Regions from separate parts of the Peribacillus sp. NPDC076916 genome, predicted to be linked through region 1. Evidence: riboswitches for the same ligand, from Rfam matches in the RefSeq annotation. Region 1 holds a riboswitch; the other holds the start of a gene.
What was found. Region 1 has a riboswitch for S-adenosylmethionine ahead of ACQKFG_RS07980 (bifunctional homocysteine S-methyltransferase/methylenetetrahydrofolate reductase). Riboswitches for the same ligand answer to the same signal wherever they lie in the genome.
Positions count from the first base shown of each region.

Region 1 (14,747 bases):
TGGTGCAGTGATTGCGACGATTCTTTTATCTGCTTTAAGCTGTGTCATGATAGGACTTTGGGCGAATGTCCCAATCCTCCTCGTTCCAGGAATGGGCGTAAATGCACTATTTGCTTATACAATGGTTCAAGGGATGGGTCTATCTTGGCAATCGGCATTGGGTGCTGTATTTATCTCAGGGGTCATTTTTGTAGTCATCGCTTTTACAAAATACTCTAAGTTAATCAGTGATTCGATTCCAAGGTCGATTAAAGAAGCCATATCTGTCGGTCTTGGCTTATTCTTGATGCTAATCGGTCTCGAAAAGGGCGGGATAATCACGAGAGGTTCATCATCTATCGTCGCACTGGGAGATTTAAGCGATCCAGCGGTGTGTGCAACGGTGTTGACCTTTTTTCTGGCAATCACTCTGTTCATCAAAAATGTCCCCGGTAATTTCATGATTACCATCCTGGCAGGCAGCCTCATTGCTTATTGGTTCGGGACGGTTCAACTTTCAAAAATCCATTTTTCAGGCATTGACACAGCTTCCTACGGCGATCTCTTCTTTTCATTATCGTTCTTGGAAGCGAACCGGATTGAATTCTGGATAAGTGTATTTGCAATGACGATGGTTCTTGTTTTTGAAAATATTGGTCTTGTACACGGGCATGTAGATAGCATAAACCGCCAGGATGCCTATAAAAAGTCGCTGCAGGCGACAAGTGTGTCCGTTCTGTTTTCAGGTATATTCGGTTCGAGTCCTACCGTTGCTACAGTTGAAACGGCAGCTGGAATCGCATCAGGAGGCAGAACTGGTTTTACTTCCGTGGTGACGGGCGTGCTATTCATTCTATCACTTCTATTTATACCGGTGATTAAAGTAATCCCTGATAGCGCCATTGCCCCCATCTTAATCATCATTGGCATTTTGATGCTCGGAAATATAAAAGAGCTGGATTTCAGCGATTTAACCGAGAGCATACCTGCAATCATGATCATCACGATCATTCCTTTCACTTACAGTATTGCCGATGGAATGGCATTCGGTTTCATCCTGTACCCGTTCTTGAAGCTGGTAACCGGAAAAGCGAAAGAAGTGTCAGCCCCGATGTATGTGAGTGCCGGAATGTTTATCGTCTATTTCATCATTGGTATGATCGGTTAATAATTCAATAGAGCGGTTGGAAGGAGTTAATTCTCATTCCAACCGCTCTTCTTATTGGTTTTTTCTTCGGAAAAAATAGATATATTGTGATTTACGCGATGACACATCCATCTTGAAAATGCTATGATATAGAATATTAAAAAAATGATAAATGACAAGCAGCATATTAGAGGATGTGACAGGATGATTATTGAAGGTTTAAAAAGCCATGGTTCAGGAAATGATTTCTTAATCATTGATGAATTGACTACGACCCTGACGTTTACTGAAGAAGAGCGGAAAAATTTCGCGAAGGCCCTATGCAATAGGGAAAAGCTTGGGGCGGATGGTATTTTGTTCGTAATGAAAAGTGAACATGCTGATTGCCGGATGCGTGTTTTTAATGCGGATGGATCGGAAGCCTCGATGTGCGGCAATGGACTTCGCTGTGTTGCACGTTACGCGAACGACGTTCTAGGACTCGATAAAATGATTGTGGAAACCATGAAGGCAAATCTACTCGTGGAAAAAACGGAAGATGTTTATGAGGGAATTCCGACTTTCAAGGTGGAAATTTCACCGGTGAGTTTTAATGTGAAGGATCTACCTCTTGTATTGGCTAAAGAACAGTTGCAAAACGAATTATTGCCGGAACTTCATGATACCCTATTATTTTCGGCATTGGCGGTTCCTAATCCACATTTGATCACGCTGGTTGATAGTGAGGTTTTGCAAAGTGGTTTGCAGGATGAACTTTCAACAAAGGTCAATCAACCGAATGAGCTTTTCCCTGATGGTGTCAATGTCAGCTTCGTGAAAGAGCTGGAACCAGGGAGCATTTATGTGCGGACATTCGAACGGGGGGTAGGCTTCACGAATGCGTGTGGAACGGCGATGTCAGCTTCAAGCCTAGTAACATGCTCTGTTGGATTAAACGCGTTGGAAAGTGAAATATCTGTCTACAATAACGGCGGAAAAGTTAAATGCGTGGTCCACCATGATGATGAAAGCCAAAAGTATTCAATTGATTTAATCGGGAACGCAACCTATGAATTCAAGGTATCGATTGAAATGGACTTAGATCAGCCTGAAAAATTTGAAGTGCTTGAAAAAGAGGATTTTGAATTGGAAACAAGCTTATATGCCAAGCTTCAGGATGAAGTTCAAAGTTATTTGAAAACAAAATTATAAAAAAAATTCAGACTGCAGCAAACTCGAAGAAGAGAGTTTGCCTGCAGTTTTCTCATTTAAAAACCTCTTAGTAATGTAATCAAAAGACCATTCCAGTTGATCCGGACCGGAAGTCAGGGGACTCCTGCTTAGAAAAGTGCGTCCCAGAAAGAGTGCCTGGTGAGGGGGATCAACGGTTCATTTTAAACTCGCTAAGACCAATCAGCTGTTGGTCTTTTTTTGTTTTAGGAACGACAATACTTCCAAAAAGGCTGGTCCATTATCGATGAGTCTGTAATCCATAAATGCACACCCTTCCTTTTTTATTCTGCTTGGTATGGTTTCAATCGTAAAGTCCTTTAACTGGAGACTTTCATCCACTTCCTTCCAAAACAAAGGTGTAGCCACGCCAGCGAAAGAATTTCCCCGCGGGGAATAAGGAAGGATGATGGTTTTTCCTTCACTATGCTGCACAAAGTCCAAGTAAAGTCGATTATGCCGATTTATTTTCATCCTTTCCGTTGTAAAATCATTTGGGTTGGAACTTGATAAGTAGTCACCGAGAAAGTCAGTGAAAATGCGTGTCTCCTGATAAGTAAATGTGTCTACAGGCAGTGGGATGTGTATTTGCAGTCCTTTGTTACCTGAAGTTTTTACAAAAGCTTTTATCCTTAATGAATCCATCACCTTCTTTATTTCCTGTGCGGCCTTTATCGCTAAGGAGAAATATTCGATGGAAGGAGGATCCAAGTCCAGGACGATTTCGTCGGGGCGTGTTTTACCCGCTTTCTGAAATGGCGCATGGAATTCCAATGCAAGTTGATTGCCGAACCAAAGAAGCGTTTCAATATCGTTACATAGCATATACTCGATATCTTCATCAATGAACGTTTTAATAAAGGACGGCGCATAATCAGGTTTGTTTTTCTGGAAAAATCTTTCTTTATCCAAAGTGCCATGAGGATAGCGGATCGTCGTAAGCAGTTTATTCTTCAAGAAGGGTAAGAAGAAAGCTGAAACCTCCCGTAAATAATGGAGGTATTCAACCTTTATCACCTTTTTATTTCCTGTTATCCAAAGCGGTTTATCCCTGGAAGTTATTTGCACAGTATCTGGAAATGTATATTGACCTAGCACGAATTTCTCCCAGGTACATTCTTCGGGAGCCGTTTGTAAAAGCCATTGTGAAAATTGAGGCTCACGCAATTCATTCTCCTCATACACGTGCAAGAATTGGACTTCGATGCAAATGGATGGATGGATATAAAAAAATTGTGTGTCCTCGTCTGATGCATTTTGCTTGATCAGTTCATGCAATATCCTTTTATCTTGAGGACTCAGTCCATTTTTAACACTTCCGATTTTGGTTACGGCACCTTCTTTGAAAACTGCGAGGGAAACGTAACCATTTTCTTTATGCAATGCTGTAATGAAACAAGAAACGGTCTTCCAATTTTTCACCTTGATCCATGAGGCAGTACGTTTCCCTTCTTGCCAAGTCCCACGAATTTCCTTGGCGACAACCCCTTCGCCATCTAATAGGGTGACCTTATTCAAGGCATTATCCAATATGTCAAAACTCTCTATTAATTGTATCAAAGCCTTATCGTTGGGATCAGGGGGCATAGGAAAGCCAAGATTTGCCCCCATATTCAACATCAATTCCCTTCTTTCTTCCATGGGTTTAGCTGCTACGTTTTTTCCGCTGATGCTAAGCAGGTCAAACGCTATGAACCGGCATGGGGAAAAACGGGCATTTTCTGAAATTAAGGATTGTTTCCCAAGGCGTCCTCGCCACTGTATTTGAAAAAAGTCGGCTTTTGCCTGATTGGTAAGCCAGACCAATTCGCCATCTAACCGAAGCGGGAGATAGTCTTTCAGGTGCAGATTTTTGATGTAAGCAATGATTTCCGGGAATTGTGGTGATAATTCCTTTTCGTTCCGACTCGAAATGCTAATGGTATCGGAGTCTATCGTTAAAATAGCCCTAAAGCCGTCATATTTGACTTCATAACGCCAATCCTTGGAATTGTGGGCTTCAGGGTAATAGGTAGGCAGCATCGGTTTCATTTTTTGTATTTACCTCCGCAAATAATTGGTTAAGATTATTTTGCCAAAAAAACGAAGTGTTAGAGTTGGCAATTATTTTTTCGGTTTTTTTTGAACAAAGGGGAATAATAAAATCGTTCTTCTCTTTAAAAATAAGTTATGAGGTGACGAATATGCATACGATGTGGAAGGGGAGCATATCATTCGGTTTGGTGAACATTCCGATCAAACTTCATGCTGCTACGGAGGATAAGGATATTTCTTTGAGGACGTTGCATAAGGAATGTCATTCACCGATTAAATACGAAAAGGTTTGTCCGGTATGCCAGAAAGAAGTGGGGAAGGATGATATAGTCCGCGCTTTTGAGTATACAAAGGGAAAGTTTGTTGTATTGGAAGACAATGAACTAGAACAACTGAAAAAACAAAACGAAGAAAAAGCCGTGGAAATCGTGGATTTCGTTAAAATTGAAGAAATAGATCCCATTTATTTTAACCGGAGTTATTACATGTCTCCTAATGACGGAGGGATAAAAGCTTATTCTCTTTTGAGACAGGCCCTCAAGGAATCGAATAAGGTAGGGTTAGCGAAAATCATCATCCGCTCTAAAGAACAAATGGCGGTAATCCGAGTCGTTGATAATACCTTGGTGATGGAAACGATTCATTATCCGGATGAAGTTCGCCCCACAGCGGATGTTCCGAATATTCCTGCCAACGATACCATTGAAAAAAAAGAAATCGATACTGCCGTTTTATTGATAGATCAATTAACGACTACTTTCGATCCGGCAAAATACACCGATGACTATCGAACCGCGTTGCTTGAATTGATTGAATCAAAGAAAGCAGGACAGACGACGATTACAGCCAAAACAAAAGAACCAGTTTCCAACAATGTAACCGATTTAATGGAGGCTTTACAGGCATCCATTGACCGTACGAAACATGATGAAACGGAAATGAAAAAGACGACCCGAAAGAAAGTGGCACCGAAAAAAAAGAAACAAGCTTAAACAGGAAGCTGAGCGGAAGACACATGATGTCGCTCGGCTTCCTGCTTGTTTTAGCAAGGTAATTTGCTTTCTGAATGGTAAGGAAAGTGAATTAATAGGGGGGAGATTTACATAGGTAAGGAAAGTGCAAATATGTAAGTGGATCACGATGTAAGAAACAAAATGGGATTAATAGAAAATGGTGGATGGAAATGAAGGCAAAAAAATTCGCTCCCTAAAGAGCGACAATGAGGAATTCAATCGTGAAAATCAACATATAGGCGAACGGTTGTAGTTTTCGACTATATATTGTGTTCATATTCTACCATATTTAATTCTGAAATAGCAACAAAATTACTGAAACTAACCTATGAATTTTTCTGGAAATCAATGATATTTCCCCCATTTAACGGCTCATGAGGCTTTTGCATTTTCATATTCTTATAAATAACTACAGAATAAATGGATTTTTAGTATAATTTATACATACAGAATGATAAAAAATATATTTGAATGGAAGATGCAAAATGGAAAATGGAAAAATCAAAGCACTTCATGCCGGGAAGCCGAAGCATGAAATTTTTTCGAATATCGAAATCTTTTCAGCAATGGATAAACAAGCACAGGATAATGTGACAGTGACTAAATCAGGTATAATTGGTGATGGGGTTGGTAATGTAAAGTTTCACGGAGGTCCTGATCGCGTTTTGTGCTTTTACCCCTTTGAGCATTATTCATTATGGAATGAAAAATTCTCTAAAAAACTAGAAATCCCTGCATTCGGTGAAAACTTAACTGTAGCGGGGATGAGAGAAGAAACAACATATATTGGCGATATTTATCAAATAGGCGAAGTGATTGTTCAAATTAACCAGGGGAGGATACTTTGTTCGACCATTTCCCATTTCAATCAAGAACCTAAGTTTTTGGAACTTGTGCTGAAAACGAGTTTAACTGGTTATTTTGCACGAGTACTTCAAGAAGGAACGATAAATAAACAAAACGAGATTGTGCTGATAGATCGTTTGCAGGAAAAAATTTCAGTTCATTATGCAGCAGAGGTAATCCTTCATAAACGAGATGGGCTGGAAGGCGCAAAGGCTTTACTTACACTAGACTCGTTAGCGGAAGACTGGAAACAAAGGATCCTGAAGAGGGTTCAAGCTGCAAAAGGTTGAATGATTTTTGCAAAAGTGAAAAAAATGTCGATCAGGTATTGAAATTGACAGATTATTAATGTAAATTAAGTATAATCAAATTTTGAAATCTTGTGAAAATTATATAAATGGATCTTATCGAGAGAGGTGGAGGGACTGGCCCGAAGAAACCTCAGCAACCAGCTTAGGCAAAGGTGCTAAATCCAGCAAGCAGAGCTTGATAGATGAGGAGAATGTTTCAAAAAGCCTTCTTCTTTGAGAAGGTTTTTTTCCTTTTCTCTCATACTCATAGAATACGACAAAAACAGGATTGTTTTTGAGAGAGGATGTAATGATGAATTTTCGTAAAGACGTGAAAGAAAGAATACTGGTTGGGGAAGGGGCAATGGGGACCTTATTGTATTCAAATGGCATCGATCAATGCTATGAGGAATTAAACTGCACGAACCCAGATCAAATAGAATCCATCCACCGTGCCTATTTGGAAGCTGGTGCAGATATCCTTCAATCGAATACATACGGAGCCAATTTCAACAAATTGAAACGGTATGGACTGGAAGATGAGGTAAGCAGAATCAATCGCCAGGGAGTCATTCTTGCAAAAAAAGCGGCAAAAGGAAAGGCATACGTATTCGGTACCATAGGGGCACAGCGGAGCATCAGGAAATCGGATTTAAGCATGGAAGAGATAAAACGGGGTTTTCGTGAACAGCTATACAGTCTTTTGATGGAAAACCCTGATGGGATTCTCTTGGAAACATTTTATGACCTGGAAGAACTGGAAACCGTCCTGCAAATCGTTAAAAATGAAACTGGACTGCCGATCATCGCAAATGTTTCGATGCATGAACTGGGAAATCTTCAAAATGGAATCCATTTAAATGAAGCCTTTCAAAAACTTGAGCAATTGGGTGCCGATGTTGTGGGGGTGAATTGCCGTCTCGGTCCACATCATATGATTCGGGCCTTGGAAGAAGTGAGTTTGCCAAAGCAAGCATCAATTGCCATATACCCAAATGCCAGCCTCCCGGATTATGTGGATGGAAGGCTCGTCTATAAAGCTGTGCCGGAATACTTCGGTTCAAGTGCCCTAGAACTTCGTGAGCAGGGTGCCGCGATCATAGGAGGGTGCTGTGGAACGACTCCGCTGCATATTCAAGCTGTAAAGAATGCGATTGGAAGTTTGGCTCCTGTGAAAGAGAAATTTACGAAATCCCGTGAAATAGAAATAATTGAAGTGAATGATAGAGAATTGGAACGTCCCCTGTTCGAAAAGGCCAAAACAGAAAGGACGATTCTAGTCGAACTTGATCCACCGAAAAAGTTAGGTATAGCGAGCTTCATGACTGGTGCCGAGGTTTTGAAAAAAGCAGGGGTCGATTCCATTACATTAGCGGATAATTCGCTTGCCTCACCAAGGATATCGAATGATGCACTGGCTAATTTACTTAAGAACCAACTGAATATAGAGCCGATGGTGCATATAACATGCCGTGATCGAAATTTGATTGGACTGCAGTCACATTTAATGGGTCTGCAGACGGTGGGCCTGAACGAAATATTGATCATCACTGGAGACCCTTCAAAAATTGGGGACTTCCCGGGCGCCACTTCGGTTTATGATTTATCTTCCTTTGACCTAATAAGTATGGTCAAACAATTTAATGAAGGTCTTTCCTATTCGGGTCAAAGTTTGGGCCAACGGGCAAATTTCAAAATTGCTGCAGCGTTTAATCCCAATGTGAAATATCTGGATAAAGCGGTACTGAGAATGGAAAAGAAGATTGCCTGCGGTGCCCAATCTTTCTTGACACAGCCAATCTATTCCGTGGAGCAGATCGAAGAAGTATATGAAGCTACAAAACATTTAGAAACCCCGATCTTCATCGGTATCATGCCCTTGACCAGCACCAGGAACGCCGAATTCATCCATAATGAAATCCCAGGCATCAAATTGCCTGATAATGTTAGAAGAGCCATGGCGTTAGCGGGGGATGACCCTGTAAAGTCGAGGATTGAAGGAGTGAATATCGCGCGAGAGCTAGTGGACGCGGCAAGGGAAAAATTCAAGGGCATATATTTAATCACTCCGTTCCTTCGCTATGAAATGACGGCGGAACTTACGAAATATATTAGAAAAGTCGATAGTAAACATACATCAGAGGTGGCAGTACATGAATAAAAAAGCGATTCAAGATCAGTTGAATTCTAAAATACTCCTTCTTGACGGGGCGATGGGAACCATGCTTCAAGCGGAGAATTTGACGGCAGGGGATTTTGGAGGGGAACAATTCGAGGGCTGCAATGAATATTTATCATTGACGCAACCGGAAATCATCCAATCCATTCATGAAAAATATTTAGCAGCGGGTGCAGACATCATTGAAACAAATACCTTCGGAGCGACCAGCATCGTACTCGAGGAATACCAAATAAGCACTATCGCTTACAAACTTAATAAGATTTCAGCTGAGCTTGCCGTTAAAGCTTGTGAAAAGTACTCCAATGATGAATGGCCAAGGTATGTAGCTGGCTCGATGGGTCCAACTACAAAAACGCTTTCCGTAACGGGCGGAACGACTTTTGATATTTTAACCGATTCCTATGCAGAACAGGCACTGGGTCTCTTGGATGGCGGGGTAGACTTGTTATTGGTGGAAACCTGTCAGGATATGCTTAATGTCAAGGCAGCCTTTTCCGGAATCAAAGCAGCATTCGCTAAAACAGGAAAAGATGTGCCTGTCATCATATCAGGGACAATCGAACCGATGGGCACTACGCTTGCTGGCCAGTCCATAGAAGCTTTCTATTTATCGGTTGAACATATGAAGCCCGTTGCGGTTGGCCTTAATTGTGCAACAGGGCCGGAATTCATGATAGACCATATCAGGACACTTGCAGATATATCAAATAGCGCCATCAGCTGTTATCCGAATGCCGGGCTCCCTGATGAAGAAGGCCACTATCATGAGTCACCTACTTCACTGGCAGAGAAAATGAAGCAATTCGCCGAAAAGGGATGGATCAATATCATTGGCGGATGTTGTGGTACGACACCAGAACATATTAAAGAACTTTCCAGGGTCCTCGAAGGCATGAAACCCCGTACAATTACGGAAACAGCCCATGGTCATGCCGTATCGGGCATAGAGCCGCTAATTTATGATGATTCAATGCGGCCTTTATTCGTAGGTGAAAGAACGAATGTTATCGGTTCCCGAAAATTCAAGGAGCTGATACGCGGAAAGCATTATGAGCCAGCTGCCGAAATTGCACGCTCCCAGGTAAAAAAAGGGGCCCATGTCATTGATATCTGTCTTGCTGATCCTGATGGGGATGAGCTTGGCGATATGAAGGAATTTGTGGAAGAGGTCGTCAAAAAAGTGAAAGTCCCATTGGTCATCGATACTACGGATGAAGCCGTGCTTGAACAAGCATTAAAACATTCACAAGGGAAATCGATCATTAATTCCATAAACCTTGAAGATGGTGAAGAGCGCTTTGAAAAAATAGTGCCATTAGTCCATCAATATGGTGCTGCAGTTGTCGTAGGAACCATTGATGAAACTGGGATGGCAGTCGATGCTGAACGGAAATTGGAAGTGGCTACACGGTCTGTGAATTTGCTCGTTAATAAGTACGGTCTGAACAAAAGTGACATCATTTTTGATCCGCTTGTATTTCCTGTAGGCACAGGGGATGAACAATATATTGGATCTGCATTGGAAACGGTGAATGGAATAAAGGCGATTAAAGAAAAGTTTCCGGAATGCCTAACGATACTTGGCATTTCTAACGTTTCATTCGGTCTGCCAGCGAGGGGAAGGGAAATATTAAATGCAGTTTTCCTTTACCATTGTACAAAAGCGGGTCTCGATTATGCTATCGTGAATACAGAAAAACTTGAACGTTTCGCTCTGATACCGGAAGAGGAAGTGAAATTGGCTGAGGCACTGCTATTTGAGACTTCAACTGAAACTTTAGCGATTTTTACCGAGTTTTATCGCGGGAAAAAAGCGGAGAAGAAGGATAATGGTGTGATCCTGCCATTGGATGAACGTTTAGGTAACTATATTATCGAGGGAACGAAAGAAGGATTGGTTGATGATTTAAATGAAGCGATTGAGCGCGGTGACAACCCATTGGAAATCATCAATGGACCATTGATGGATGGCATGAGTGAGGTGGGGAGGTTGTTTAATGACAACCAACTTATTGTCGCAGAGGTGCTCCAGAGTGCTGAAGCGATGAAGGCGGCTGTATCCCACCTTGAACCACTAATGGAAAACTCAGAAGATAGTGCTAAGAAAGGGAAAATCCTTTTGGCGACCGTCAAGGGAGATGTGCATGATATCGGGAAAAACCTAGTGGATATCATCCTATCCAATAATGGCTATGAAGTCATTGATTTGGGAATAAAGGTCGCACCGCAACAAATCATAGAAGAGGTTCGAAAACATGAGCCAACTATCATTGGCCTATCTGGGTTACTTGTCAAATCTGCACAGCAAATGGTTTTAACAGCACAGGATTTAAGGCAAGCGGGAATAGATACCCCAATTTTAGTGGGAGGGGCAGCATTATCCCGTAAATTCACCGATTTTAAAATATCACCTGAATATGAAGGGCCGGTTTTATATTCCAAAGATGCGATGGATGGTTTGGCTGTAACGAATATTTTACATGACTCTGACAAAAAAGTGGTGTACTTGGAAGAGTTAGTCGAGAAACGGGAAAGAGCGAAAGCGAATGCCGCCATTGCTGCCACGATGGAAAAACCTGTTCGGAAGCAGTCCACAGCTGCCCCTTTAAGCGATGCTCCTGTTCAAATACCGCGTGACATCAAGCGTCACGTCCTGAAAAACTATCCATTGGATGTCATCCAGCCGTATATTAATAGGCAAATGCTGATTGGACATCATTTGGGGTTAAAAGGTAAAGTGTCCGAATTGCTTAAGCAAGGGAATGAAAAAGCAGTGCAACTAAATGATCTCGTTGATGAATTGATTGAATTTCTAAAGATGGAACCGGATTATGGTTTGAATGCAGTTTATCAATTTTTCCCTGCTCAAAGCGAAGGAGATAAGCTATTGGTATACAACCCGGACAACCATAACGAGGTTTTGGAAACTTTCGACTTCCCCCGGCAAGATACGAATCCGCATCTTTGTTTAGCGGACTTCGCGAAACCAATCTCCTCCGGGCAAATGGATTATGTTGGTTTCTTCCTTGTCACTGCCGGAAAAGGGATTAGAAAATGGGCAGAAAAACTAAAGTTTGAAGGCGATTTCTTGAAAAATCACGCCCTTCAATCACTTGCTCTCGAAACAGCTGAAGGTTTCGCAGAAAGAATTCATCAATTAATGCGGGATGATTTAGGTATAAGCGATCCGATTGAAATGACCATGAAAGAGCGGTTTGCCGCTAAGTACACCGGGCAAAGGTTTTCATTTGGTTATCCTGCTTGTCCTAATCTGGAAGACCAGGAGAAGCTATTCCGCTTGTTACAACCTCAGGATATTGGCGTGGAATTGACAGAAGGATTCATGATGGAACCAGAGGCTTCCGTGTCAGCCATTGTTTTTGCACATCCTGAAGCCCGTTACTTCAATGTCGATCGATAACTCATTTAATAAAGGCAGCGGTATTTTTTACCGCTGCCTTTTAGTGCATGAAACCCCTTAATTGGTACATCTTAATGGTCAAAAGGAAGGGGATGCAACACCTATGAATAATTTCCTGAAATTATTTCTATTCATGGCGGGTTCTTTCATTATTATTTTGTTGGCTGTGGATGTCGAGAACATTCAAGTACATGCAATGGTTCCCGAAGAGATCACACCGCTCCTGAAAAGTAAGGAAAATCAGAAAATCGCTTATTTGACATTCGATGACGGACCATCTTTGAATACCATGAAGATATTGGATATTTTGGACGGCTATCATGTTAAGGCCACATTTTTCGTTAAAGGGAATGAAGAACCATACGCAAAGGAAAGTTATCAGGAAATGGTTTCCCGGGGTCATGCGATTGCCCTTCATTCTTATACACATGATTATTCCATCGTTTATCGATCGACTGAGAGTTTCTTTCAAGATTTGAATAGGCTTGAAACCATGCTGCAAAAGGAATATGGGATAAAAAGCCGTATTGTGCGCCTTCCTGGCGGCTCGAATAATCGTCTGCGGCATCAGGCTGCAACGAAACCCATCATTAATGGAATCCTTCAACAACTAAAGGATAAAGGGTATATTTACTTTGATTGGTCCATTGACTCGACAGATGGCTTCAGTCCGTCAATAAGTGAACAACAAATCATTACTGCCGTACAAAAAGGGACGAAAAATCAAAAGCATGTTAATATCTTATTGCATGATATCAATAGTATGAAGAATACAGTGAAAGCATTGCCTGATATAATTGAATTTCTTAAAAAAGAAGGGTATACCTTCGATACTATTGATGAGACAACCCCGAAATTGCAATTTAATTGATGAACACAATGTTTATCTATAGTAAATTAAGGTATAGGGTATTGAGATTACAATGCGAAAGGATTTATCGTTTCTATGATGCCATCATTGTTTTTATCACATGGAACACCGCTATTAGCTTTGGAAAAGAATGGCTACACTTCTTTTTTGAAGGATTATATGCAAACTATGAAGAAACCTGCTGCCATCGTAATTTTGTCAGCACATTGGGAAAGCGAAGATCAAATGATTTCAGCAGTAGGGAAGCATGAAGTCATTTATGATTTTGCAGGGTATCCTGAAGAAATATTTCAGATTACTTATCCAGCCAGGGGATGTCTTGAGCTGTCAGATCGAATTTTAACCTTATTGTCCAGGATAGGTGTATTGGGGGAACTTGATGATAAGCGCCCCCTGGACCATGGATCATGGGGGCTTTTGCATATCATGTATCCCGAAGCTGACATCCCGACCGTATCTATGTCCATTAGTCCTGCACTGCCATTGTACAAGCAGTATGAAATTGGGAAAACATTGAGGGAATTAAAGGAAAGTAATGTCCTGATTATCGGGAGTGGAGGAATTGTCCATAATTTCGCCCAAATACAGGAGGATATGCATGTTGCAGAAGGATGGGCAATCGAGTTTGAGAACTGGGTCGAAGAGAAAATCATGAATTGGGATTTGCAATCCTTGTTTGAGTATGAAAAATTCGCCCCATACAGTACAGAAGCTGTGCCCTCCAAAGAGCATTTCGTTCCATTGGTCATCGCAATGGGGTCAGGGGATGACAAAAAAGAGGCAGCTCTCCTGCATAGGAGCTTTCAATATGGCAATCTAAGTTTATCAGCTTGGAAGTTTGATTGAGCTGAAAGGGCTTTCAGACTAGTTAAATTTACCTGAAAAATAATCATTATACAAAAATACAAAAATCTTTTTTTAGCGAAAAAAAGACTTAAATGAGCAAAAAAGTCAATTAAAAGCGTATTTTGACGAATTAAACAGAAATATAGTTGCAAAAAGGTTGCATAAAGTAGTTTAACCTTTGGATATTTCGACAAAAACATGTTAATATAACATCTGAAAACGTTTTATCCTTTAAAATTTTATTATTCAATGACCAAAGTTATTTATTGTATATCTTATATATATCATATATTTGGGGAAAATTTAGAAGAAAGAAATTTGGGGATGGATAAAACGTAATGAAAAAAATTATGAGAAAAATTTGGGGGTTTACAAAATGACCATCAATGATTCTAAGGTATTAGACCACTGGAAAGCTTTTTCAGGTCCAAACCTTGGGTATGTCATGGAGCAATACGATCTATTCCTAGCCAACCCGGAAGAAGTGGATCCGGAACTGAAAAACTTTTTTGAAGTAGCAGGTCCTCCTTCATTCGATGTATCGGCAGAAACAACGACTGGAAGTGCACCAACTGTACAAGCTGGAGAAGTTCTTCCGATGAAGAAAATTATGTCTGCAGTCAAGTTAGCTGAAAATATCCGTGCATACGGACATCTTGCTGCAAATATTTATCCTTTAAAAGAAGAAGCTCTGGACACTGAACAAATTCACTTTGAAAAATATGGCTTGACTGCAGATGATTTAAGGAAAATACCGGCTGACTTTATTTGCCCGGAATCACCTGAAGACGTGAAAGACGGATACGAAGCCGTACAATACCTAAAACAACTCTATACAAAAACGATAGCCTTTGAATTTCACCATGTTAATGACTTGGATGAAAAGCAATGGCTTACTGATATGGTCGA
Region 1 covers NZ_JBNNIU010000002.1:605,826-620,572, forward strand. Annotated here, with positions in the region: gene ACQKFG_RS07955 (NCS2 family permease) at 1-1,147, shown strand, start outside; gene dapF (diaminopimelate epimerase) at 1,331-2,317, shown strand; gene ligD (DNA ligase D) at 2,519-4,366, opposite strand; gene ACQKFG_RS07970 (Ku protein) at 4,519-5,361, shown strand; gene ACQKFG_RS07975 (MOSC domain-containing protein) at 5,868-6,518, shown strand; SAM riboswitch class I at 6,630-6,728, shown strand; gene ACQKFG_RS07980 (bifunctional homocysteine S-methyltransferase/methylenetetrahydrofolate reductase) at 6,832-8,679, shown strand; gene metH (methionine synthase) at 8,672-12,121, shown strand; gene ACQKFG_RS07990 (polysaccharide deacetylase family protein) at 12,225-12,992, shown strand; gene ACQKFG_RS07995 (dioxygenase family protein) at 13,068-13,838, shown strand; gene ACQKFG_RS08000 (2-oxoglutarate dehydrogenase E1 component) at 14,215-14,747, shown strand, end outside.

Region 2 (9,611 bases), on a different contig from region 1:
GATCGGAAAAAAATACTATGAAACGATGGTTGAGGATACAAGGAAGCACCCGATTCAAGCTTTGGGTGAAATGTTTCTCGTGGAACAAAAAAAGGAAATAGCGGATTTAACCGCCATTCGATTTGCTCAAGGAGAAGTATATTTTCAGCATCATGACTATGAAGCAGCCATTTTTAAATGGGAGAACATAGAAGGTGAACTTGGTCCATGGGCGAAGAAAAACATCGCTGATGCTTATTTTGAATTGGAAATGTACTCAACCGCAGAGGATATCTATAAATCCGTCGATACGGATGAAGCGGTCTTGAAAACAGAGGTTCTTTTGCAACTTTTTTCCCTGTACATAGTGGAATCGAGAAATGACCTAGCTTCCAAAGTCGTGAAAGAAGCAGTCGAGTTTCAACCGGATTACCCGAATGTCACGGAAATCGCACGTGCCTTTTTTGAAGAACAAAAGGATTGGAACAGTGCGGTGGTATTAGCGGCTAATGAAAGTATCCGTACAGAATCAATGGGCTGGTTCGATGTGCTGAAGACGTATATCCAGCAGGGGGTTGCCCAATCGATGGATCCGGATTATTTTTCAACTGTCCTTGGTTCGCTATACACACTTGACCAGGAACGTTTCGAAAAAGTGACGGTTGCCCTTTGGAAAAATTATAAATATACGGATTCTTATTTCGAATGGCTAAGAGTGATTAATAATTTGATAGATACCATCGAATTGAACCATGCTGATGTATGGGATGAGCTTTCCGTCTATTACAGGGATGCATATGCAGGTCTTTTAGAAGGAACGCACCTAATCAAAGATTTAAGTCCTGTCGTGCCAAGGTTACTGGAAAACTGGCTTAAAATCGCAGATGGGGAGCTCTCGTTGTTTGCGGCGGCATCCGCGTTGTCCTGGAATGAAATCTTCCCGGATACGATCAATGCGCTGGTCATTCAGGATGCAGAAAGCCTGTTGGTGAAATCGCCTAAATTAGGAGGCGGACTTGAAGCGGGAGAGAAACTGTTCAATTCCATTATCCAGTGGGCTGAAGATAATGATCTAAAGGTTGGCAATAAGCTTAAATGGATGGTCGAGGGGCTTAAGGATACCGAAAATTTCAATCTTCTTCTTGTAGGAAGTACAGGAAATGGCAAGACATCCTTCATTCAGTCAATTGTTGGCGAGAGCATTGCTGCTGAAGATCATTCATCCTTAGTCAGTGTCAAAGACGGGGATGATTTGGAAATCCTTGAAATTACCGATACAGATAGAAAGGTTGTCATGGAGCTAGCTGAATTGGATGAAACACGCCGCCAGCGCGGGACTATTGTTGATGTGACAATCATAAGTGACTACCTAAGAAATAATGGTCTGCGATTATTGGATACACCGGGGTTCAATGGGGAAAAAAGCGTGGAATCCGATTTCCAAGGGTATTTACATGGCAGTGATGGACTGATGTTCGTCCTGGACGCCCGGGCGCCTTTCACCGGCAGCGAACGGGATCTGTTATTGGAAATTCAAATGATGGCTCCGAAACTGCCGATTCATTTCTTATTAAATAAAATGGATACGATATACAGTGATCAGGTCGCAGTCCGGATGGAAGACGAAACATGGGATAAAGTGAATGCATATTTCCCGAATGCGAAAGTATTCGCTTTCTCCAAACTTTATGATAGCAAGCAACAATTGAAGGACCTTTCAGCCTTCCTTCAATCGAATTACCAAGATGAGAATTGGAAGGAAAGAAGATCTGAGAAAATCCTTGCATTCATTCGTAAAACTTTATCTTATCTGTTAGAAAAACGGGCAGCCAATGAGCGGAAATGCGAGCATTCCATCTCTTGGAATGAACAGATGGAAGTCAAACTGAATGGGGCGGTCAATCAACTGGCTGATTTGGAAAAAGAAAAAAGTGAAAATATCATAAGGTCGTATCGTCTGCTTAAGGATGAAGTGAAAAATCAGCTTTCTACTAAAATTCCTGAATTACTGAAGGATTGTTCTAAATCATTAACGGAAAGCAGTGATTTCAGCCAAGTCCATGTACAGTTAAACGAAGAAATGAATGAGCGGATTCAAAACTTCATTTCTGATAAGATCATGCCTCAATATTATCGTTCTCTACAAGACTGGATTGCCAGTTCCCAAATGGAGTTCTCACAAAGCCAGCAGTTTATGGATGAGATGAGTGCCGGATTCAATGAATTATACAAAGAAGAACGGATTACGCTTGCAGGTGACTTCAGAGTATTGGATGACTGGCGCCGTGATGCCGATCGGATGACAAGCAGTATCCGCATCGAAAACGTTAATATACTTTTGCGCAGGACTCCATCACAATTGCTGCTTAAAGGAGCAGGGAAGCTGTTTGGGGCGATACCGCAAAATAAAGCCAATATGTACAATCGTTATAAGAAATATCTGGAAAGTGAAGACTACCTGGATGTTGCAGAAATGATCACGGAACGTTTCCTTACCCAATTTGGATTGTTTGAAAAATCTTTGGATCGGGACATCTCACTTTTCTATCGCAGTTCATTTGCCTTACTTCAAAAAACGATTGAACAAACGCAGACCGAGATAAAAGACTACCAGGCTGCATTGGAACATATGAAAGAAAATCCGGAAGTTTACCGTGACCCGATCACTTTGTTCGAAGTGAAATTAAGGCAGTTGGAGAGGCTTGAAAAAATCGAGAAAAAGCGTCTAGCCCAACTTCAAAGAAAATAAAAAATATCAGGGAACATTTCAAATATTCAAAAATCTATTGACTTTATGACTATATCCCTATAAAGTGATAATTACGAAAACGTAACACAATATATCTCTTATCAAGAGTGGCGGAGGGACTGGCCCTAAGATGCCCAGCAACCGTTCCATTAGGAATTGGTGCTAAATCCTGCAAAACAGAAATGTTTTGACAGATAAGAGAGGGACAAGTCTGCAAAACAGCTGATTAAACCTCTCTATATTAGAGAGGTTTTTATTTTGGGATTTACACCAACTAAACTGATAAGACTAAATTGAAAATATGGAGGGAAAACAAGATGAGAAGGTCTATTAAAGGAATATTCATTTCAGCCATCGCTTCGGCTTTGCTTTTAACGGGGTGCTCCACTGGGCAGAGTTCCACAGAATCGAAGAAAGAAGAAAAAGTATCATTTGAAAATGTACCGGAAAGATTTGCAGATGGGGATGGAGCCAAGATCAAAGTGATCCGTAAAATTGGCGGTGATGATCATACGGCCCAATACCTGGCGGGGGCGAAGGAAGAAGGAGAAGCACTGGGATTTCAAGTGGATACATATACAGCCAATGGTGATACGGCTAAATTTCATGATGCGATAGCGCAGGCTTTGGAGGAAGATTACGATGGGTATATCATTTCCCATGGTGATGATGCAGCAACTGTGAATGACGTTCAAAAGTTGGTTGATGCAGGTAAAAGCGTTGTCACGTTCGATTCAATAGGCGAACTATCTAAAATTGATGGCGTGACATTAACCTCACAGGATGATGAAGCGTTGGCAACACTGGCTTTTGATAAACTGTTAAAAGAGCAGAAAGGTGAAGCGGCAATTGCCTATCTTTGGGTGGATGGTTTCCCACCAATGGTAAGAAGAAATGCAGTCTATCAGGAAAAACTAAAAGAAAATCCTGGGATTAAAGAAGTCGAAAGATTCGGGGTGGCATCTGCTGATACTTCGGTTCAAACACAAAATGCTGTAGCCGCAATGCTGAATAAATACCCTAAAGGTAAATTGGATGCCATTTTCGCAACATGGGATGCCTTTGCCATCGGTGCAGCCCGGGCGATTAAAGAAGCGGGCCGCGATGAAGTGAAGATATATGGTATTGATGTATCTAACGCAGATCTCCAGGAAATCCAATCGGCTGATAGCTCATGGTCCTACACGGCAGCGGTCGATCCCAAGCTGATCGGTGCAGTGAATATGAGGATATTGGCTAAAAAATTAGCGGGCGAAGATACTCCGCAAACCTATGACTTAGAGGCTTCACTTATTTCACAAAAGCAAGTCCAAGCTTCAAAAGAAGCGGTAAACATGGCAAATCTGTCTGGTATTGTCGATGGCTGGGGTGAATCTACGGAATTTGAAGAAGATTGGATGAAAGTTTTGAAAGATCATTATAAAAAGTAAAAAGAGACACTCTCTTTCCAGTGAAGGGAGTGTCTGTTCAATAAGGGGGAATGGACATGGGCACGCAACTAGAAATGAAGAGGATTTCGATTGAATTTCCAGGGGTGAAGGCGCTGAGTGAAGTTGATTTTTCCGTACAATCAGGGACAGCCCACGCATTGGTCGGTGCAAACGGAGCAGGAAAATCGACTTTAATGAAAGTTTTATCGGGAGCCCATGTTCATTATTCAGGTGACATTTTCATTGATGGGATGAGGCGGGATATCCGCTCGCCAAAAGCGGCTCAGGAACAAGGCATTCAAATTGTTTATCAGGAAGTGGATACAGCCCTCATCCCTTACTTAACGGTTGGCGAAAATGTAATGTTGAACGATATGGTCCAAAACATGGGAAAAAAACAGAGGATCCAATGGAAAGAGCTGCACAAACGAGCCTCTTATATTCTTGAAGATATGAAAATTCGTGTCCCTTCGAAAAAGCTGGTAAGAGATCTTACCTTGGCTGAAAAACAGATGGTCCTGATAGCAAGGGCCGTTTCGACAGATTGCAAATTCCTGATTCTCGATGAGCCAACTGCTCCGTTAAGTCATACGGAGACGACAGAACTTTTTCGAATTGTAAATGAATTAAAGCAAAAAGGCGTGGGAATCATTTTCATTTCACATCGTCTGCCTGAGATTTTTGAAATCTGTGAGGAAATTACGATCATGAGAAATGGGGAGCGTGTCACTTGTCGAAAGAAGGAAGACATGACCCGTAACGAAGTGGTAGAGAATATGCTCGGTAAAACCATGGATGACCAATTTCCAGAAGTGAATGCTTCGATCGGAGACGTCATTCTGGAAGTGAGCGGATTGTCAGATGCCGAGAAAGTCAAGAATGTCAATCTGAATGTTAAAGCAGGCGAGATAATCGGCTTGGCAGGGTTAGTCGGAGCGGGAAAAACGGAGCTCTGTAAAACCCTTTTCGGTCATACTTCGATTACAGCGGGGGAAGTGGTCCTGAATGGTCGTAAGCTTTCTTTGAAATCACCGCACGAAGCAGTAAAAAGCGGTCTGGCACTTGTACCTGAGGAACGCAGGAAAGAAGGGGTCCTCGTTCAGGAATCAGTCTCGGCGAACTTGACTGCAGCCAGCCTCGGCAAATTCTGCAAGACGTTCAGTTTCGTGGATCGTAAGGCGGAAAAGGAAAAGGCGAAGGAAATGATCGCAAGTCTCGGCATTAAAACTCCTTCAGGGGAAGCGAATGTCGAAAACCTTTCAGGTGGTAACCAGCAAAAAGTTGCCATCGGAAAATGGCTTATGGCCGATGCGGATGTATACATATTCGATGAACCAACGAAAGGGGTCGATGTTGGAGCCAAGAAGGATATATTCGAATTGATTGCAAAGCTTGCAAGGAATGGGAAAGCGGTCATTTATGCATCATCCGAGCTTTCCGAAATCATGGGCATTACCAACCGGACATATGTGTTATATGACGGGAGCACTGTCATCGAATTAGAAACTAGCAAAACGAATGAAGAAGAACTACTATTCTATTCAACAGGAGGAAAATAGGATGAGCATACCCATTCCTGTTACACAGACAGCGAAAGCGAAAAAAAGGCCGGAACTTTTCGACTTTTTCTATAAATACGGCACAATATTGACGATTATCATTCTGATTGGAATTTTTGCCGTGTCCAATCCAGCTTTCATTCAAACGAATAATTTGATCAACATCCTGCGTTCCATTTCAATCGTGACCATCATTGCGATCGGCATTACGATATCGCTGACCGTGGATGGCTTCGACCTTTCCGTAGGATCCGTTGCATCATTGGCCAATGCCATCGTCATATCAATGTTCGTCTGGTTTTCGCAGGATACATTAATCGCCATATTAGCTGCGATCGGCGCCTCACTTGTCGTAGGGGCCTTGAATTCATTCATGATCGTTAAATTGAGAATTCCCGACATGCTGATGACATTGGCTACCATGTTCATTATCCAGGGAATTGCCCTTACTTATACAAAAGGGGCAACGGTTTCGCAAAATATGGTCATGCCCGACGGGACATTCGCAACAGGTCTGATCAGCCCATTTTTCGCCAAAATTGGCCAGGTACCATGGATAATCTTGATCATGGCAGTCATTGTGATTGCGACCCATATCTTTTTGACTTATACGAAGCATGGTCGTTATATGTACATTATTGGGGGGAATAAGGAAGCGGCGAGACTTTCCGGGATATCGGTCAATAAATACAAAATCCTTGCCTATCTGCTTTCAGCCCTATTAGCTGCAGTCGGAGGGATTGTCCTAGCTTCAAGAGTCATGACCTCGGAAATCAATTCAGGTTCTCCCTATTTAATGGATGCCGTTGCGGCAGCCTTCATTGGTTCCTCCGTTTTAGGAGCGGGAAAACCGAATGCATTTGGAACCTTTGTCGGTGCAGTCTTGATTGGAATCCTTCAAAACGGTTTGATCATGATGTCCGTTCCGTATTATGCGATGGATATCGTCAAAGGAACAGTGCTGGCCCTTGCGCTCGCGGTAACCTATTACAAACAAAAACACTAAAATGGTTTCGTCCCGTTAATCTACAGAAATCCTATAATTGTGAATTTTGAAGATTGATAAAAATCCTGTTGGAATGCAACAGGATTTTTTCCTTTTTAAGAAGGGGCGGTTCATGGAATTTTCGCATCTTCATCATTTTACTTAATAATAATGAACTCTTTTTTACGCTAAAATGGGGACAGGAGGACTTTTTGATCCCTCATTGTTGGAGTATAAACATTGACCACAGTTGTAAATTTTTACAGGGCCCTTATTTACCTTTTAATAACATTATAAATAATTACATAATGGGTGGATTATGGAATTTACTTTATTTAATTTATTGGGATATTTGGTATATTATTTATTCGGAAAAGGATATGAATATTAATAAACTTCAATTGTTACCGTTACGGTTAGGAAATTAAAAGTGGTAATACCGGATTTCTCTTTAGATAACTGAGTTTGTAGACAAAAGGGGTTCACCCGTCACTTCCGCGCGACAGGATGTTCTGGCTACGATATACCTTACTAATTTTGGAGCAGAATCTTCTTAATTATCAGTAGCGATCGTTCTTTGTCGTTCAGCTCTTTTTCTCTTATGGATTTAAAGTGACCGGTAGTTGCATAAGATTTTTTTTACTTTATAATTAGTACCAGGTATTAATATCAGTTATAAAATTGATGCAATTCATAACACGAGGTGGCTATTTTATGTTCAAATCCAAAGCACGTATTACTGCGATAGGTTCTTATGTTCCAGAAAAAAGGTTAACAAATAAGGACTTAGAAAGAATGGTTGAAACCAATGATGAATGGATTGTTAAACGTACTGGTATTAAAGAGCGAAGAATTGCACATGAAGAAGAGTTTACTAGTGATATAAGTTATAAAGCTGTAAAGGATTTAATGGAACGGTATGATAAATCTGTCGAAGATGTCGATATGATTATTGTCTGTACATTTACACCTGATTTCAACACACCTAGTGTAGCTTCTTTAGTCCAAGCTAAGCTAGGTATTAAGAATACTGGAGCTATTGATTTAAACGCTGCTTGTGCAGGATTTACTTATGGGCTGCATGTAGCTAATGGATTAGTAACATCTGGTTTAAACAAGAAAGTTCTTGTTATTGGAGCTGATACTTTATCTAAAATTATGGACTATGAAGATCGAGCCACTTGTATTTTATTTGGAGATGGTGGAGGAGCAGTTCTTGTAGAATATGATGAAAAACAGCCAAGTTTTATTTCGTCACATTTATATTCGGAAGGAGAAGGCGGAAAATATTTATATAGTACAAACCTATCGACACGTATAAATGGTGAAGACTTGAATAATAGTGGTAACCTTGTCCAAAATGGACGTGAGGTTTATAAATGGGCTGTTACTACTGTTCCAAAAGGAATGCAAACTGTGATGAAAAATACAGATTTTCATTTGAATGATGTTGATTGGTTTGTTCCGCATAGTGCAAATTTAAGAATGATTGAGTCAATATGTAATAGAAGCGGTTTTCCAATTGAGCGTACATTATATAGCTTAGTGGAGTATGGAAATACTTCCTCAGCAACAATACCATTAGCTTTAGATCAAGGAGTAAGCGAAGGAAAGCTCAATCATGGTGAGAAAATCTTATTATATGGTTTCGGTGGTGGGTTAGCACAAGCAGGATTGCTTATCAATTGGACCCTATAACATTTTTCTCTGCTACTGGTCAGCAGCTTTGTTCTTATTGATATAAAGGTTCAGTTTAAGTTAACAAGGATACTAAAAAACAAAAGACACCGTACTAATAGGTATGGTGTCTTTGAATTATCTTAAGGGATTCCAAATCTCCAAATGGCGGAAGTAACAGTGATAAGTGAACAGTGCCAAAATATCATGGTTACTCCAATATTTAGTAGGAATGCTATTTACAGTAAATACCCCTGGGATTTGAGGAGGGAATTTTAACATGCTTGATGCTAAGACCATAGAAATCGTTCAGTAAACAGCACATGTTCTCAAGGAACATAGTAAACCAATAGGAAAGAGATTTTATGAATTACTATTTTCAAAAGCTCCTGATTTGTATAATCTTTTTAACCAAACGAACCAAAAAAGAGGAAATAAACAAGAGGCCTTGGGATATGCTGTCTATGCTGCAGGAGAACATATTACGAACCTTGAAGAGATAAAGCCGGTAATTAAAAGAGTCACTGAGAAACATCGCGCCATAGGAGTCAAGCCTGAACAGTATCCGGTTGTAGGTGAAACGTTGCTTCAAGCAGTTAAAGATGTGTTGGGTGACGCAGCCACAGCTGAAATCATAGAGGCATGGGGAAAGGCCTATGGCTATATTGCAGATGCCTTTATTGATATTGAAAAAAACCTTTATGAGGAGATAGAACATCAGCCTGGTGGTTGGGAAGGATATCGAAGCTTCAATATCGATAAAAAGATAAAAGAAAGTGATGTGGTAACCTCCTTTTATCTAAAGCCTACAGACGGAAAACCCATTGCCTCCTATCATGCTGGGCAATATTTTTAACACTAAAGGCTGAAATTCCTGGCGAGAAATATACGCACATACGCCATTACAGTCTTTCGGATTCACCTGGTAAGGATTACTACCGAATTAGTGTTAAACGTGAAGATGCCCATGGGGTTGCTCCATCAGGAATTGTATCTAACTATTTACATAAACAGATGCAAGTTGGAGATATGCTGCAATTTTCTGCTCCTGCAGGTGACTTCGAACTGGATAACACCGATTTACCCGTTGTTCTGATTAGTGGGGGGATTGGAATTACACCTTTGCTTAGCATGTTAAATACCATTATAGAAAAGCAACCACACCGTCAGGTTACGTTTATCCATGCAACAAGTAATAGTCAAACACATGCTTTTAAAGATCATCTGCAACG
Region 2 covers NZ_JBNNIU010000014.1:456-10,066, reverse strand. Annotated here, with positions in the region: gene ACQKFG_RS24115 (GTPase domain-containing protein) at 1-2,728, shown strand, start outside; SAM riboswitch class I at 2,824-2,929, shown strand; gene ACQKFG_RS24110 (sugar ABC transporter substrate-binding protein) at 3,046-4,158, shown strand; gene ACQKFG_RS24105 (sugar ABC transporter ATP-binding protein) at 4,215-5,717, shown strand; gene ACQKFG_RS24100 (ABC transporter permease) at 5,719-6,723, shown strand; gene ACQKFG_RS24095 (ketoacyl-ACP synthase III) at 7,417-8,400, shown strand; partial or broken gene hmpA (NO-inducible flavohemoprotein) at 8,660-9,611, shown strand, end outside.
Region 2: another riboswitch for S-adenosylmethionine. It lies ahead of ACQKFG_RS24110 (sugar ABC transporter substrate-binding protein); the one in region 1 lies ahead of ACQKFG_RS07980 (bifunctional homocysteine S-methyltransferase/methylenetetrahydrofolate reductase).